DNA from 3 places in the Paenibacillus sp. FSL H7-0943 genome. Region 3 is predicted to be linked to each of the others. Evidence: riboswitches for the same ligand, from Rfam matches in the RefSeq annotation. Region 3 holds a riboswitch; each other region holds the start of a gene.

Region 1 (5,722 bases), 1.2 Mb from region 3:
CCCATGTCCCCTCTGTTAGGGTTCCCCCGCTCCGCTGACTTTGCTCCTGACGGTCCTTCCGCAGCTGTGTCAGTGATTCTTTCGCTTTGATCTGTGCTTGCTGTCCCCGTTCCGTTATTCGGGTAGGAGGCACTTGAACCAGGTCATCCAGAGGAGAATCCGCCAACAGGCGGAAATCTGTGCCTTTAATGACGGCTCTATCCTGCACAATATTATCTACACGAAATGTTAAATCACCGCCATAAGATTTGCGAACGACCAAGTCTCCTAAATTCATTACAACCACCACCTCTACCCCATCGTATGGGCAAAGGCCTCAGTTGGTTCATAACTCGCCATATTTTTAAAATATAAGAATGTATAATGCTCCACCACAATAACATCCTTATATTTCTACGAAAAACGGTTGTCGTCCTTAAGACAACAACCGTTTCTTATTGCTTATTCAATTCCAGCGGCTAGCAAAACACCGCTTAAGCGGGCGTATTCTTCAAGACTGAGTGTTTCTCCGCGACGGGTCGGTTCAATACCCGCTTCTGCGAGTAAAGCCTCCAGCTGCTCACGTCCTTGTTCAGGGAAGTAACGAGCCTTCAGATTGTTAGCAATCGTCTTGCGGCGCTGTGTGAAAGAAGCGTGAACCACTTCAAAGAAATGCTTCTCACTCTCCACCTTTACCGGAGGATGCTCTCTAACCTTCAGACGGATAACAGCAGACTCCACATTAGGTTGAGGGATGAATACCGTACGTGGCACGATACAGACGAGCTCAGGCTCGCTGTAGTACTGCACGGCAATGCTAAGACTTCCGTATTCCTTTCCACCTGGAGATGCAGCCATACGCTCCGCAACCTCCTTCTGAATCATTACAACGATGTTATCAAGGGGAAGCTTCTCTTCGAGCAGCTTCATCAGAATCGGAGTAGTCACATAATAAGGCAGGTTAGCAACCACACTGACCTTGTTCACAGTGGTGAAATCTTCCTTGAACATTTCCTGCAAGTTCACATTGAGGACATCATCGTTACGAACCTTAACATGGGGATAGGGGGAAAGTACGTCTTTTAATATTGGAATCAGTCTACGGTCAATCTCTACGGCAGTTACAGCACCCGCTGTTAGTGCCAGACGCTCCGTCAGCGCTCCAATTCCCGGCCCGATCTCCAGCGCCCCAGAATCGCTATCTAGTCCAGCAGCGTCTACAATCTTGTCCAAAATATTTTGATCAATCAAAAAATTCTGTCCCAGGCTTTTCTTGAACTTGAATCCATAACGTTGAATAATCTCTTTGGTCCGTTTTGGAGTCGAAATTTCCTCTCTACCACTCATGAAGTAATGCCTCCCTGATCAATTTGGGCGAGAGCCCCGGCAAATTCCTCCCGCGTAATCCCAAACATCGCCAGCCGCTTGTACAGCTGTTTGCCGTTACAATATCCGATTCCAAGCAAATTACCAAGCGCCATACGTCTTTCAGCAGCCCGAGGGTGTACAAGCATTCCAGCGGCCATAAGATCATCAATACCAATCAAAGCAGGTGCTCCTTCAAAAGAGGTATGTACATTACGCAGCGCATGACGAATCGCCTCTGGCGATGCATTCTCTACACCGATATCCCCTTTTCGAGTTGCGTCCTTCTCTGGAATAAAAGCATGCTTGCAGCCCGGCACCTTCGCTGAAACGATTTTACGAATTCGCTCCCCAGCATGGTCCGGGTCCGTAAGAATAATAACCCCTCTACGTTCCATAGCAAGCGCGATCTTAGCAATTACAGTCCGGTTTATAGCAGATCCGCCTGTCTCAATGGTATCCGCTTCTACAGCACGCTTAATGGCTACGGTATCGCTTTTGCCTTCAACGACGATTAATTCCTTAATCATATTTCTTGACTCCTTCCAAAAAAAGCAAAAAGAAGAGGATTCGCTCCTCTTCTTTTGGTTAAAGAATGTATAAGTGATGAGCGGTTGCTCTGCGATCAACGAAATGATCATCCAGCGTTCCTTAACGGTTATCATCACTATAGCTTATCAAAGGATTTTTTGCAAAAGCTTCAGTTCTAGTTAAGCTCTGGTTTCACAGGTCCAATCACATAAACGGTACGTGATTTACGGCCGAAATTACGAGCATGGCTCAGGGAATCATAATAGACATCCACTTTATTGCCTTTAATGGCACCGCCAGTATCCTCTGCACGGCGGAATCCAAGCCCATCGATATAAACCCACCAGCCAATAGGAATTACATTCGGATCTACTGCAATTGTACGACCTTCCGTTACGCGTGTTCCGGAGGCAGTTTTAGTACCTATCCCTGGCTCTTCTGACGAATAAGCTGTCATGGAGACGTTCTTAATCATCTTCTTGTACTCAAAGTCTACGCCAGCCTTGCTTGTGACGTTCTTAGTCTTAGCGCTAACTTTAGTCGTTTTGGAGGTAGTGCTTGATTTGGAAGTTGTTGTAGCTTTAGCAACTACAGTAGGCTTAGGAAGTGCTTTAGTACCAACGGCAATGATCTTATCTTTTGTTACCGTTTGTACTTCCTTGCCGATCATGCGCATAGAGGCCAGTTCTCCGTCTTGATAGATCTTTTCAATATGCTGAACCATGACGCCTGGTTTGCCTGCCTGTGCCACTCTAACTGTTCCCACAGTAAGGGAGGGATCTGCTGTCTTAATAACACGGAAAGGTAAGTTAGTTGTTCGCTGTACCGTTTGCTTGTTGATACGAACGATCTTAATCTCCATGTCAGCAGAGATGGTGGTGTCTAACGAAGGAAAAATCTTGTCATAGCCTTCTAGGTTGATACCCAGTTTGTCAATCGCTTGACCGATAGTGTCTTCGGTCGTATATAACGTTTTTGTTGCTCCGTCCGCAGTAAGGCTAAATTTCTGCGCACGATTGATAACGACACGGTCACCGTCTTTTATTTCATCACTCAGACCTAAAGATAATTCATCATGCGGCTGCAGCGAAATTTGCTCTTTCTCCAACACATCACCAAGAAGTGCTTCTCGCGTTTCAAGTGTCTGTGTTTGCCCGTCTATTACTAAAACTAATTGTTTATTACTTTGACCGTGTACGTACAGCAGAATTAACAGCGCGATTGCGATTGAAATCACACCTGCAAGTAAAAGTACGCGAGTATTTACTTGCTCCCACCGTAATGCGAAAGACCTGCTGGATGACTGCGAATCATGGGATACCTCTGGTTGGAATAAGCCCATTCTCTCCATCCTCCTTACATAGCCTCGTCGTCAATTTGTATATCATGAGGACTGAATTTCTTTGACGAAACTATTTGAGATTGTCACAGGATACGCACGTATTAACTTAGCGTCTCCTGCTCATGGATCGCCTGCTCGGCACAGCTACTCCTACACCTGTTATATAACAGTATGCGGGCAACATTCAGTTTATTCAAAAATAAAGAAGCCTAAAAAGAGTTCTCTTGAGGACTCTTTCGTGGCTTCTCCGATGTCAGAATACGCGGGAATGTTTGTGCACGAGGTTGCCTCTCTTACTTGCGCTTACGGGGTTAGCTGTCGGGTTCGGACGAAAGAGAGACGCCCTATTTCAGGTCACCCGCTCACGGCGGTTGCCCTTAAATTCACCCCAAAGACCACGTGAAGAAATCAAATATTGTTCTGCGGCAATTCCTAGTCGTATTCAAGATACAGGCATGCGGCAGTTCAATATTGGTTCCCCCGTTCTCCATACGGAGACTCAGCGAGACGATCCATGAATCAATGGCTGTCACAATAACAACAGCTCACATCACTGAAAAGATGATATCCTGTTTTGATGCATGTTGTAAAGGACGATTCAACCACGTTTACGCAAATATATGGTTAAAATATTGTAATAATCAGCCGTTTTTATATTAAAAAAGTTTAATATATCGGCCATTCTCTATTTTTCACCCGTTTTACTCCTGTTTTCAGACAATCCCAAATCGTTCCAGTGCGTTCGCATACGTAATTTTAGCCAATTCTTCCCATGTTAACCCTTTAATTTCAGCCGCAGCCTCTGCTACTAACTTCACATGAGCACTCTCATTTCGCTTGCCTCGGAAGGGGTGTGGAGTCAAATATGGAGCGTCTGTTTCGATCAATAATCTGTCCAATGGCGTCTGTGCAAGCACCTCTTTAGGCACTCTGGCATTTTTGAACGTGATCGGTCCTCCAAATGACAAATGAAATCCTAGATCTAGACACATTTTTGCGGTTTCCCAGCTGCCTGAGAAAGAATGCATTACGCCACCTATTTCATTTGCTTTTTCCTCCCGTAAAATCCGTACGACATCTTCATGGGCATCACGGTCATGTATACAGATTGGCATTTTTAGTTCACGGGCTAGTCCAATTTGTTTGCGGAAGACCTCCTGCTGCACATCCTTGGGAGAGGTATCCCAATAATAATCCAACCCAATCTCTCCGATGGCCACCACTTTCTCATGGCTGCAAAGAGAGGCGATCCAATCGAGGTCCCCCTCTTTCATATCAATCGCATCCTGTGGATGCCAGCCCACCGCTGCATAAATATAATCATAAGATTCAGCCAGCTTCATCGTTGAAGGGATCGTTTCCCGATTAAATCCAATATTGATCATCTTGCTAACTCCGGCCTCTACTGCACGAGCTATAACTTCCTCGCGATCCTCGTCGAATTGAGGCGCATCTAAATGTGTATGTGTGTCGAACAGATACATTTTAAAGCTCACTCCTTGTTGTTTTTATCAATAGTTCCATAAATATTTGTATTATTTTGCAAAAATCTCTGCTACAGAAGAGGGCAACCGTGTAAGGGCTTTTTTCAGCTTATCCTGTGGGAAATATAGGTGATATCTGCCACGATGAATTCCGCTTATTGAGCGCACAATATCCGATACCTCTGAAATTTCCCGCAATTGCTCATTGCGATCAAGCAGTAAAATTTGATTATTGTCGAAGGCTGCTCCTGGACGGAACACATCATAAGGCAAATCTGTCGGATAATCAATCTCTAAGTCATATTCTGGGTTAAGTCCCGCTCCCGCAAAACTGCTGCGGATTTCCGTAATCATATCTGTATCCAAATTCTCAATCTCTACATATTTATACAGTTTACGATGAATAAAACGGGTACACAAGTCGCTTAATAACTCATCTTCTTCAAGTGTCCATTGCATAAAAGCAGTCTGTACCAGTGCCTCATCAAGCATTAAATATTGCTTCACTGTTACTTCTCCTCGAAAGAGATCTTCCAGCGGAGCGATCATAAAGCGAAATTTGTACTCCTCTTGGAACAACTCTTTAGCTCTACGGAAGATTTGACGCAAAATAATTTCAGAGCTGCGCGTCACCGGATGAAAATATACCTGCCAGTACATTTGATAACGCGACATTAAATAATCTTCAATGGCATGCATACCTGATTCTTTTACTACAATCCGCCCATTATAAGGACGAAGCATTCTCAAAATCCGATCAATATCGATGGTTCCATAGTTTACACCTGTATAGTACGCATCACGCAGCAAATAATCCATACGATCAGCATCCAGCGGACTAGAAACCAAATTTACAACAATTTCATGCTCATATGTCTTAGAGATAACTGAGGCTACTTTACGAGGAAAATCTTCCTCCACATCACGCAATATTTCGGTGATCTCCGTGTCCTCCAAAATAATTCGGCAGGTCCAATCCTCATGGTTCATTTCAAAAGCTTCTTCTATAGAATGTGAAAAT
Region 2 (5,722 bases), 3.2 Mb from region 3:
TAGCAGTAGCAGTAGCAGTAGCAGTAGCAGTAGCAGTAGCAGTAGCAGTAGCAGTAGCAGTAGCAGTAGCAGTAGCAGTAGCAGTAGCAGTAACAGTAGCAGTAACAGTAGCAGTAACAGTAACAGTAGCAGTAACAGTAACAGTAGCAGTAACAGTAACAGTAACAGTAGCAGTAACAGTAGCAATAGACCCAGCGAATGATCATTCTTCGGCGTATCGGACCCAGCACACCTTATAAGCAGGAAAATCCGCCATTTGGAGTATTATCGGACCGCATAGCTCCTAATGGCGGAAAAATCACCGTATAAGAGCCTGTTTCTAAGAAATAGCTGCGCTGGAGTCCGATGAGTTGCTGAAAAGGCGATAAATTAGTAAATAGCGTCATTGGAGTCCGAAAGCCTCAGCAGGAGATCATGCATCTAGCGCAGCTTAATAATCTAGCAGACGTCCATTATCATGCCATTGCCCGTACATTTTATTTTCTTTAGTGTTTGCTATGAATTTGTCTAATTTACTCTTAAATAAATCTGGCTGATGTTTATTGCTTTGGATCGTGTCGATCCGAACTCTTTTATAAAGGGCTGGAAAGGCCGTGAAATTCTCATATACTTGCCTGTCCTCTTTTAGCCTTTGCTCTATAATCTTATCTACTATAAAAGAATCAGGGTTCATATCAGGAAGTACCCGTTTTCCTTCAGCACTCATTAACCCCAGCTTTTCGAGGCGGCGGACACGCTCTTTATTCAATTCAGTCCAAGAGCTTTTGTTGCTTCGGGGAGAGAGTCTTTGCGCCAGCTCCGTTTCCGAAATTTTCTTTTTCACTCCATCGATCCATCCAAAACACAAACATTCCTCAACTACGTCCAAATATAGCAACGTTTCTGGGTTTGGCGTCATACTAACGAATACCCAACAAGATTGTTCAGTCTTACAATTCTCCTGCAGCCAAACTCTTAAATCTTCTCTCGTTTTCACTGTAATTAGATTTTCAATCTCCATAATTAAAATACAATTTCCTTTCTAGGTATGGAGTGGAGCGTCTTGCCCATCCGAGATTAAATAGCTTCCGCAGGAACCTGATACCAAAAAAGAGCATAGTCATTCATGGTGGAAGCATGGCCTAACTGCCGTAACATAGTAGATACATTGCCTCTATGATAAGTCCCGTGATTGGCGACTTGCAACACAATTTCTGATTGGCGTGTTTGGCGGATTCCGGCGAATGGATTGTCAAGCAGAATGGTTTGCTCCAAATCGGATTGGTTGTGTAACCATGCTTTGTATTGTTCTGATAGCTGGGCAAAGATATTTACGTATTCATCCACAGAATCTAGAATGCTCAAATTTAGCGGGATACTTTGTTGAAAAGCCTCTGGCATGGCAGTGCCTGTTAATACAAGATACCACATCGTATCAACCGCATAGATATGGCTAAGGGCATGAGCGATGGTGGGAAATGAGCTGTTCACTTCTTGACTTAGCACAGAAGGCGGGAGTTCCTTGATTCTCCCCAGGATAGTTTGGTTTGCCCATGTGTGGTATTTAAACATTTCTACTGGATAATTTGTCATTCGTACATTCTCCTTTTGAATGGTCATGGATTTGTTTTTTGTTACTGTAGTTAATATAAAAGAAGAAGTATGACATCAGACTGTCATACTTCTTCATAAAGTTTGAGTGTGTTTTGAAGCTGCTCTTTTAAAATACCTCGCAATGCAGGGGGTTCGAGGACTTCGGCGCCGCTGCCAAAACTCAGCAGAATGGACCAAAGCCAACGTGCTTCCAATGGCTTATACACAGGAATTCGCATCGTCATGCTTTTATCGGAATGAAATTCCTTGTCGACTTGATGAAACTGATCCAAAGCTTCTGCCAAAGCCTCAGGGCCTACCCGGATCACTATTTCCTCCACCTGATCTGCCCTGTTTGAACAGCCGGCCTCTTTGGGTACCTCATGTTGCGAATGAAAGGTATCCTGCGTCAGGAACAAATTCAGCATCCGGGAAAGTCGGAACTCCCGATAGTCCTGCCGAGCCCGGCAATAACCATAGATGTACCAGTTGCTATATTTAAAATGAAGCTTTACTGGTTCCATTTCACGGGTTGTACGTTCATTTTTTACACTGATGTAATCAAAACGGACAACATTTCGTTCCGCAATAGCCGCACGTAAAAGAGGAAGTGCGTCAGGATCCGTACGCCGGGTTTCAAGATCCACCGCGAGACTAGAGGTCTGTGGCTCCGTTCCAATCGTTTGCAGCCGTTCAATGGTTCCTTGCGTATGCTCATCTTCAAACACGGAAGAAAGACTGTTAAGTACAGTAATCAGAGAAGTGACATCATACGAACGGAGCAGGCTTTTATCCATTTTATATCCGTCCATGATGCCATATCCACCTTTAGTACCCTGATACGATACGACCGGGATGCCAGCGGCACAAATCACATCGATATCCCTATAGATTGTTCGCTGGGAAACCTGAAACTCTTCAGCCAGCTTGGAGGCAGATAAAACTTCGTGGTTCAATAGTTTATAGATCATAGAAATCAATCGTTCCAATTTCATGTGTGCATTCCCACCCATTAGTCCATTTCGTGTTACAGCGTGATTATATCATAGATTTTTTCGGGCTAATTTTGGGCGGGAGGAGTTTTGTTGTTGGTGATGAAGAAATATCCTATGACAGAGTCTGACAGAGCTGATTAATCTATTTACAGATTAAATCCGCAGGCTCGCCTGATAAATCATTAACAGAAATAATAGCATCGTTTTTTTTCACAGGTGGGGTCCAATATTGCTCATTCCCAGGCAGGTCATCGAACCATTCGGCGTCCTTTGGACAATCTAGAATCATAAATTTTCCGTATTCCTGATCTCTGGATTGATGGTATTTGAGATAGGCTTTCCCGTTATCAATGGCGAGAATTTCTATTTTTCCTGAGGTGTGGCTCATGGATAAGCGTACTCTTTTGCCAAGTCCTGAGGTTCTGGCTTTGGCTTCTTCTACAATTTGATAGACTTGCTCGAGCGGTAATACGAAATCTCGGTTTCCGGCTACGGGCCGGTTCACAAAGAAGTAGTAGGGTGTAACGCCAGCCCATGAAAGCCGGTCCAGTAGTTCCCCTAAAATAACGGGATCATCGTTGATGCCTTTGAGGATGGGGGTCTGATTTACGACAATTGCCCCTGCGTTGTGGAGAGCTTTAAATGCTTTTTTGGCTTCAGGTGTGATTTCACGAGGATGATTGATGTGCGCCATAACATAGATTCGTTTGTCTTCGGTAGAGTAAGTACGAATCAGCTCCAGCAGCTCTTCGTCTTCAGAGATCCGCATCGGATTAAATACGGGAATTTTGGAACCTAGTCTAATGATCTTAACATGCTCAATGCTTCTTAGATTTTCAATAATGGATCTTAGCTTCGGTGTGGAGAGAATTAAACTGTCCCCGCCCGTAAGAAGTACGTTGTTAATCTCCGGATTCTTTGCGATATACTCCAAGCCCGGAGAGACATCAGCCATCGCCTCTTTCACGTCATTTCGGAACAGACGCTTACGGAAACAGTAGCGGCAATAAGCCCCGCAGACCTCGGATACAATCAGCAGTGCAGTTGTTCTATACTTGTGCTGACAACCAGGTACCACATAATTCGTGTCCTCATCGGAGGCGTCCCAGCGCCCATATTCCAGCAGTTCACCTTCGTTAGGAATAACCAGCTTACGGATGGGATCATTTGGATCATCCCAGTTAATTAAAGACAGATAGTAGTCATTTACACGAAAAACAAATTTGTCCGTAATTTCTTTCAGATTCTCTTTTTCCAGCTCAGACAACATAGCTATTTTGTTAATATCCGTGAAGTACTTTACCTTTTGCACGTACATCTCTCCTTTGTCTCGTAGTGTGAGAAATGAGGGAGCCTTAGTGTCAAAGGCCAATCTACTGCCAGCAGGGTCCAAAAAAAGCACAAAAAGAGACCCTTAGCAAGGGTCTCTGGTTATGTAAATAACATGAAAAGCAGACCCATCCACTGCTGACGAGGTTAGCTGACGGACTCGGGTAAGATGGTACCCTACATTCTAATGCTCAATGATTCGCCCCAATTAACTGGTTCCCCCGCTTTTCAACTGTAAAAGTTGGAAATTAAGCGTAGATAAAGTATACCCTATGAAGTTTTGAAAAGTCAAAAGAGAATCCTAGATTCACCTTTAATTGCTAGCGCTACTTCCGCCGAGTAGTTTTGGCAACAGCGTTAGCAGCTTCTCCCGGGTTAACGCATCACTAGAGTTCCATTTGCTTCCGTCGAGCAGATAAACATGTTCCTGACGTACTGCCGGGAGACTGTTCCAAAGTGAACTGTCTAGTAATCGTTCCATCGCAGCTCGCGAGTCTTTGCGTTCCGGAATGAGCATGAAGATATGATCTCCGGCGTAGGCAGGCAGTCGCGTTGGATCAACTTCGGCGAACCCTAACTCTTCGTCCAATATGGCCTGGATCTCTTCGGTCGGTTGTAAACCACATGGGGCATAAAGCGCAGTGGAGAATCCGGACATTCCCATAGCATATAGATGATCTCCATGATCATAGACCAAAGCAGAGGCGGTTTCTCCAACTTGAAGGGTTGTCGTGTAAAGCTGCTGCCACATGGCAGCGTTTTTGATTGTGAATGACTCCAGCCATGCTTCGGCTTCGCGCTGTTTACCTAGCCAACTGCCTAATGTCCGCATTCGGTTGTCGAGAGGCGCAAAGGAATCAAAGGTGAGTGTCGGAGCGATACCAGAAACTGCTCTGTAGGCTCTTTCATCACTATTTGCCAAAATGATCAAATCTGGGTTTAGGGAAGCGGTCAACTGCGGGTCCAGTGGAAACCCGACGTTGGCGAGCTTCTTAAGCCGATGTTTATAGACGCTGTTCCGGGCGAACGCTTCATCTCCACCGATAGGCTTTACGCCTAACGCGAGAAGGTCGCCAAGTGTTTCGCCATGATAGACAATACGTTTCGCTCGCTCTGGAATCTCCACCTCATGACCCGTCCAATCCTTGACGGTAAGCTTACGACTTTGCTGATGTGCATATTGTCCGGGTGTAACTCCGGTTTTTTGCCGAAAGCGGCGGCTGAAATAGTATTCGTCCGAGAAGCCGACCAGTCTGGCGATTTCCCGCAGTGGTTCAGTCGATTCCTGCAGGAATCGTTTGGAATGATTAATGCGCAGATCCGTCAGGTATTCAAGCGGCTTTTTACCCGTAAGCTGCTGAAAGATCGGTGTATATTGCCAGATTGATATTCCCGCCAGTTCAGCTAACTGCTTCACGGTGATACTCTCTGTATAATGCTCCTGAATGAATGTTATGGTCTTTTCTACGGATTCCGTAGGACTTGGCAGGTGTTTGGAAGGGTAATTATGCTCAAAAAGTAGCAGCAGCAATTCTTGGAATTTTAATTGTCGCTTGAATTGTTGTACATCATCGGTGTTATTCCTGTTCATGAGCAGGTCTTCGACTAGTCGGATTACCTTGGTGAACGGGTGCACAATTAACTCCCGTCTGCCGGAAAGCAGCTCTCCAGAATATCGTTTAGGATGCTCGGTTGTATAAATTGCTGTAAAGGTGATGAGGTAATAATACAACGTCAGCTCCTGGTTGTCCGTACTATAGGAGATTCCAGGAGATAGTAGATAACATTTATCCGTACTTAGTATCACGCTTTGATCATCGAGGTTC
Region 3 (5,722 bases):
TCCTCTATTCAAGAACCCGGGTTGCGCTGCATTTCTCTATTTGAGGATCAACTGCGACTAGTCGTCTCAGAGCAGCATCCTTTAAATTTATCTTCCAAGCTAACCATGGATAATCTATCCCGGCTGCCTATGATTCTCTTCTCAAAGGGGACCTGGTACCGGCGTCTGACGGACGATCTATTCCAGCGCTGCGGGATTGATCCCGATGTGCGCATGGAGATTGACTCCTTCGAAGCCATCGTACGGCTGCTTCCGACTGTCAAAGCGGCTGCGTTGCTGCCAAAGTCTTATCTGCGTCCAGAACTGCTGAACGGCGGCGGGCTGGTGTCCTTACATATCAAGGAGCTGGAACAGACTCAACGGACCACCTGCCTGATCTACCGTGACGATGGAAGCATGAGCACGGCGGCTCGCAGTCTGGTGCAAGTTACCGAAGAGATGTTTCTGACAGAACGTGAGCAGTAAAGCCGGACCAAATGAATCAAGGGGCGCACCTAGTGATCTCCAAATGAGGCAATAAGTGAAGTACTTATCGAGGAATTAGGGAAAACTCCCCTATTTTCGGCCCATTCAGTAACTAACTAATAAAGGAATTCCTCTGTTTATTAGAGGGGAATTCCCTAATGTCGTTCATTTAGAGCGAATAGCGGCTATTTTTAGGGAGGTCTTCCCTAATTAGTTCACACCCACTCTGTACATCGTACAAACAAAGAACGCATATCGCTTTTCGTCACACATATTTCACCGTCACAGATACCTCAAATCATCTAATTTCAAGCCGTACGATAACCACACCTAGCAAGTCGCGCACCGACCAAACCAACATTATAGAACACTACGCATGGTCCATAGTCATATGGCATATTAAAATCCAATACGTTTCCTACTCTTTACTCCATAAAAAAGAAGCTGCCCCTAAGTAGAATTCACTACTTTTGAGTCAGCTTCTTTTTCTATGATTCTTGGTTCACAACTTCACTCTCAAAACGGTCAATACTTTCATTAGGACCAATGAGTACCATAACATCGCCTTCACTCAAATAATCATGGGCAGTTGGAGCGACGATTATTCCGCTTTCCCTATTTAGGGCAACAATACTGCAGCCATATTTAGCTCTTGTATTTAAATCAGACAAGCTTCTGCCGTTCATGCAGGACGGTACGGTCAGCTCGACAATTTTATAATCCTTGGACAGTTCAATATAATCCAGCAAATTGGGCGTCACCAGCTGATGTGCCACACGAATCCCCATATCCCGCTCCGGAAAAATAACCCGATCAACCCCCAGCCGCGACAGTGCGCGGCCATGAAGGATAGAGATTGCCTTAGCCACCACTTGCTTGACTCCAATCTCCTTCAACAAAATGGCCGCCAGAATGCTTCTCTCCATATTGTCACCAATCGCAACAATCCCACAATCAAAGTTCCGTACACCAAGCGAGCGCATAATTCCCTCATCTGTAGCATCTGCTACTACCGTATGCGTCAGCTGATCGCTCATTTCCTCCACGCGTTCTTCATGGTGGTCAATGCCGAGCACCTCGTAGCCCATTTCCATCAGCTCAAGCGCCAGGCTTGAACCGAAGCGACCTAAGCCGATTACTACAAATTGCTGTGCTTTCATTTCTAATTAACTCCTATCCAATAATTATTTTACCTTCCGGATACTTATACAGTGGTTTACCCTGTTTGGGACCGAGTGCATATGCTAAGGTTAGTGGACCTAGCCGACCTGCAAACATCGTCAGACAGAGTAGAATCTTACCGATCGCTGACAGTTCCGGAGTTAGCCCCATAGTCAGTCCTACCGTAGCAAAGGCGGAGGTCGTCTCAAACAAGATTGCCAAGAAATTACTGTCTTCAGTTGTGGAGAGTATCATCGACACAGAGGCGATTAACAACAAAGCCAGCAGCGTGATCGTTAATGCCTTGTAGATGCGCTCTTGAGCCAGCCGATAACGGAACAACACAACATCTTCCCGTCCACGCAGCATAGCAATTACAGCACCAATCATCATTGTAAAGGTTGTTGTCTTGATCCCGCCGCCCGTTGAGCCCGGAGAAGCACCAATAAACATAAGAATCACTATAAAAAATTGTGTAGCCTGCCGAAGTCCAGCAATATCTACTGTGTTCGCGCCAGCCGTACGGGGAGACACGGATTGAAAGAAGGCCGATAATATTTTACCGCCGAAATTCAGTGAACCCAGGGTACGAGTGTTAGTAAACTCAAATATAAAAATAACCAAAGCTCCGATCAGAATCAGCCCTGTGCTGGTGGACAGGACAACTTTACTATGTAGAGACAGCCTGCGGGTTACCCGAAACTCCACCAGATCTGACATTACAATAAAACCAATCCCGCCGGAGACAATCAGAAACATTACAATAATATTCACAAGCGGATCATATACATAATCAGTTAAACTGCGAAAATCCCCAAAAATATCGAACCCCGCATTATTAAACATAGACACCGCATGAAATATGCCATAATAAATCGCTTTTCCCAACGGCATATCAAAAGCCCAGCGAATAGACAGCAGCACAGCGGCACAGCCTTCTATGACAAGAGAATATATGAGGACTCTCCGGATCAGTCGCACAATTCCTTCCATAGAGCCTTGATTCATGGCTTCCTGTAGGATTAGCCTGTCCCGCAAAGATATTTTACGCTTTAACACCAGTGAAAATAGAGTGGCCATGGTCATAAAACCTAAGCCGCCGATCTGGATCAGGATCATAATTACGGTTTTCCCAAAAATCGTGAACGAAGTTCCGGTATCCAGCACAACAAGCCCTGTAACACAGGTTGCCGACGTTGAAGTAAATAATGCATCAATAAATTCCACGGAATTCCCGCTTGTGCTTGAGATGGGCAGCATAAGCAGCAGGGCCCCTATCAGAATGATCGATGCAAAACCAAGCACCAGTATCTGCGGTGGCGAGAGCTTCAGAAACTTAAATTCAGAAATCCTGCGAAACTGTGAAGCCACTTTGCTCACCTTCTTATCAAAAATTCCAACAAAAAAAGCACTGGAAAACCAATGCTGACTTGGTTCCTGCAGTAAATTAGCCTACGAGGTTAGCTGTCGGATTCGGACTGTGCAGGCTGCCCTATTCGTTCCCAGAACGAAATTCACCCCTGATGAAAGTGCCATTTATCGTGTACACTCCACTTTTCATCACTTCTTATGGTTCCCCCGTTTTCACCAGAAATTCGGCTACTATACAATTGCATACAAATTATATACGTTATTTAGTGAATTCACAAAGACACAATTAATGCTCATTCACATGAAAAAATGCGGTTTAAAGAGACTGCATCAAAAGGAGTGCCTTTTCTCATCACTTTTCCGTGTTTTCCCTGCAATTACACCGATTCTCATCATTCGTGCAGAAATGAACAGAAATGAACACGATAAAATTCATGGTATAAATTCACATGACTATTCTATACTATCTCTATTACCCATAAAAAGAACATATAATGTTTTTTGTAACCAACCAGGCACTAATACTATAATGGAACATAACATTGTCACAGTACATAACAAGGAGGCGTTACATGAATCCCGTCGGCCAGCCCTTACAGCAACGTGCCCTCTCCAAGAGGCTCATCATCTCGGGCATTATCGGTCTTATTCTATTTATTATGTTTCAGATTTCCCCTTCACTGCTTAGTAGTCCTACAGGTGAAGATACCACCGTCATTAGCAAGGCAGAAGCCCGTGATCAAGCCATATTATTCGCAGAACAAAAGCTCAACTACACCGAAGCACCAAACGATCAATGGAATGTACTTTACCAGACGGACTCTTCCTTTTATGGTTATATGTCTCGCGAGAAGCTTGTGGAGGACTACACCAAGAAAAAATTGGATCAAAAATATCCTTTTGATGTCTTTCGTGCAACGCTTACTCCTTCAGCGGAGCAAGAGCCGCAAATCATCGTTGACCTCAATATGTATAACGGTAAGATTGTCGCTTTCTCAAAGGCTGCAAAAGTTACCTCCGAAGAGGGGTCAGGCATCGCTTCCGTTGGTGCAAAAGAGGACAAGGGAGCTGACCTCACTCTAGCGCAGAAGGAGAATCTTGCTCGTCCTTGGCTTCAGGAATGGGAAGTAAATCCTGCCAAGCTACAAATTGAATCGAATACAGGAAGCCATGGGCTAGTGTATACGGATAGTACTGTTCAGGTCGGCGAATCCTTATTGCACTATTATTTTGATTTCAGTGGAGAGCAGGTATCCAGCTTTAATGCCGGATTCACTGCACCAGCTTGGCATACCTCCTACGTACAAGGACAGACCTCTTTAGCGGAAAAGCTAACATTATTCGGTTACGGTATACCCACACTGATTTTAGGAATTCTGGCACTCGTCTACAGTATTCTTAGAAGAGAGCATACTTCCTTTAAACGTGGAGTATTCCTAAGCTCAGCCTATTTTGTAATCATGATGATCAGCACCTATAATATGCTGCCTGAATCAACGGGCGAAGGGCTAGAAGCACAGATTACCTCTGTCATTATGTTTATCATTTATGCTTTGTACAGCCTGCTGATGTCCTCCTTGCTCTACTTCTCTTTAGTGGGCGGTAATGGCCTATGGCGAAAAGAGGAAGGCATGAACCCTTGGCCCCGCGCCAAAGAGCCCGGCTATGGACAATATGTGTTGGACAGTATCCGGGCTGGATACATCTGGGCTTTCGTTCTGCTAGGGGTGCAGACGGTTATGTTCATCATATTATCGTTTACCTTGCACAATTGGTCTACTACAGACGCCACCCAATCTCCTTATAACATGAGATATGCTTGGCTTCTGCCTATCGTCGCATGGCTCGCTGGTTTATCTGAGGAAGCCATTTATCGCTTTTTCGGAATTCCTATGCTGAAAAAGGTGTTCCGGAACACTTTTATCGCTTGCTTGATCACCACGCTGGTTTGGGCGTTTGGCCATACGTTATATCCGATCTATCCCATCAGCTCCCGTCCCATTGAGCTGACTGTAATCGGGCTACTGTTCAGCTATATTTTCCTTCGTTACGGGTTTATTGCTGTCATGTTCAGCCACGTCGTGTTTGACAGCATCCTGATGGGCGCTACGCTGATCTTTATGAAGGAGAGCGTAAATGTAGGCGCGGGTATCTTCGCGATTATTATGCCGTTCATAGTCGCTTACATCGTCTATCGATTTAATCCACCACAGAAACCTAAGCCGGTGGAGCCTTCTTCTTTGATTTAAACTAATGTGAAGACGTAATGAAATTAAAAAAGGGCATCAAAGCCGCTTTAGTCGCTGCTTTGATACCCTTTTTCTTTTGTCACCATTGCTATGAGGTTGGCTCTTCATCCTTGAGCGCATCAAGAATTTGTTTTGCCAGCTTTTCTCCAATAGAAAGTGTACGGAAATCATCCACGGAGGCTTCTTTAATTTTCTTAAGCGATCCGAAATGCTTTAGCAGCGCTTTACGGCGCTTCTCACCTATACCAGGTATAGAGTCCAGCTTGGAGGTAACCATGGACTTCCCGCGCTGTTCACGATGGAAGGTGATCGCGAACCTATGGACCTCATCCTGAATCCGCTGCAAAAGGTAAAATTCCTGACTGTCCCGGGCTAGCGCGACAGGCTCTGGCGGATCTCCAACCAAAAGCTGAGCCGTCTTATGCTTATCATCCTTAACAAGGCCGCAGACCGGAATGAATAATCCCAGCTCATTC

What was found. A riboswitch is a leader RNA that binds a small molecule or an ion and turns the genes downstream of it on or off. The one in region 3 is predicted to bind cyclic di-AMP.
Region 1: linked by a shared signal. The riboswitch ahead of NSQ55_RS00190 (3D domain-containing protein) and the one ahead of NSQ55_RS25265 (TrkH family potassium uptake protein) in region 3 are both predicted to bind cyclic di-AMP.
Region 2: linked by a shared signal. The riboswitch ahead of NSQ55_RS10920 (KamA family radical SAM protein) and the one ahead of NSQ55_RS25265 (TrkH family potassium uptake protein) in region 3 are both predicted to bind cyclic di-AMP.

The regions. Positions count from the first base shown of each region.
Region 1 covers NZ_CP150148.1:40,033-45,754, reverse strand. Annotated here, with positions in the region: gene yabG (sporulation peptidase YabG) at 1-277, opposite strand, end outside; gene rsmA (16S rRNA (adenine(1518)-N(6)/adenine(1519)-N(6))-dimethyltransferase RsmA) at 442-1,326, opposite strand; gene rnmV (ribonuclease M5) at 1,323-1,874, opposite strand; gene NSQ55_RS00190 (3D domain-containing protein) at 2,051-3,217, opposite strand; cyclic di-AMP (ydaO/yuaA leader) riboswitch at 3,503-3,732, opposite strand; gene NSQ55_RS00185 (TatD family hydrolase) at 3,931-4,701, opposite strand; gene NSQ55_RS00180 (HD domain-containing protein) at 4,753-5,722, opposite strand, start outside.
Region 2 covers NZ_CP150148.1:2,551,395-2,557,116, forward strand. Annotated here, with positions in the region: gene NSQ55_RS10900 (hypothetical protein) at 1-239, shown strand, start outside; gene NSQ55_RS10905 (YdeI/OmpD-associated family protein) at 431-1,000, opposite strand; gene NSQ55_RS10910 (DinB family protein) at 1,057-1,572, opposite strand; gene NSQ55_RS10915 (YafY family protein) at 1,656-2,567, opposite strand; gene NSQ55_RS10920 (KamA family radical SAM protein) at 2,710-3,879, opposite strand; cyclic di-AMP (ydaO/yuaA leader) riboswitch at 4,020-4,161, opposite strand; gene NSQ55_RS10925 (AraC family transcriptional regulator) at 4,210-5,722, opposite strand, start outside.
Region 3 covers NZ_CP150148.1:5,780,895-5,786,616, forward strand. Annotated here, with positions in the region: gene NSQ55_RS25255 (LysR family transcriptional regulator) at 1-465, shown strand, start outside; gene NSQ55_RS25260 (TrkA family potassium uptake protein) at 954-1,625, opposite strand; gene NSQ55_RS25265 (TrkH family potassium uptake protein) at 1,639-2,997, opposite strand; cyclic di-AMP (ydaO/yuaA leader) riboswitch at 3,062-3,237, opposite strand; gene NSQ55_RS25270 (CPBP family intramembrane glutamic endopeptidase) at 3,570-5,246, shown strand; gene uvrC (excinuclease ABC subunit UvrC) at 5,335-5,722, opposite strand, start outside.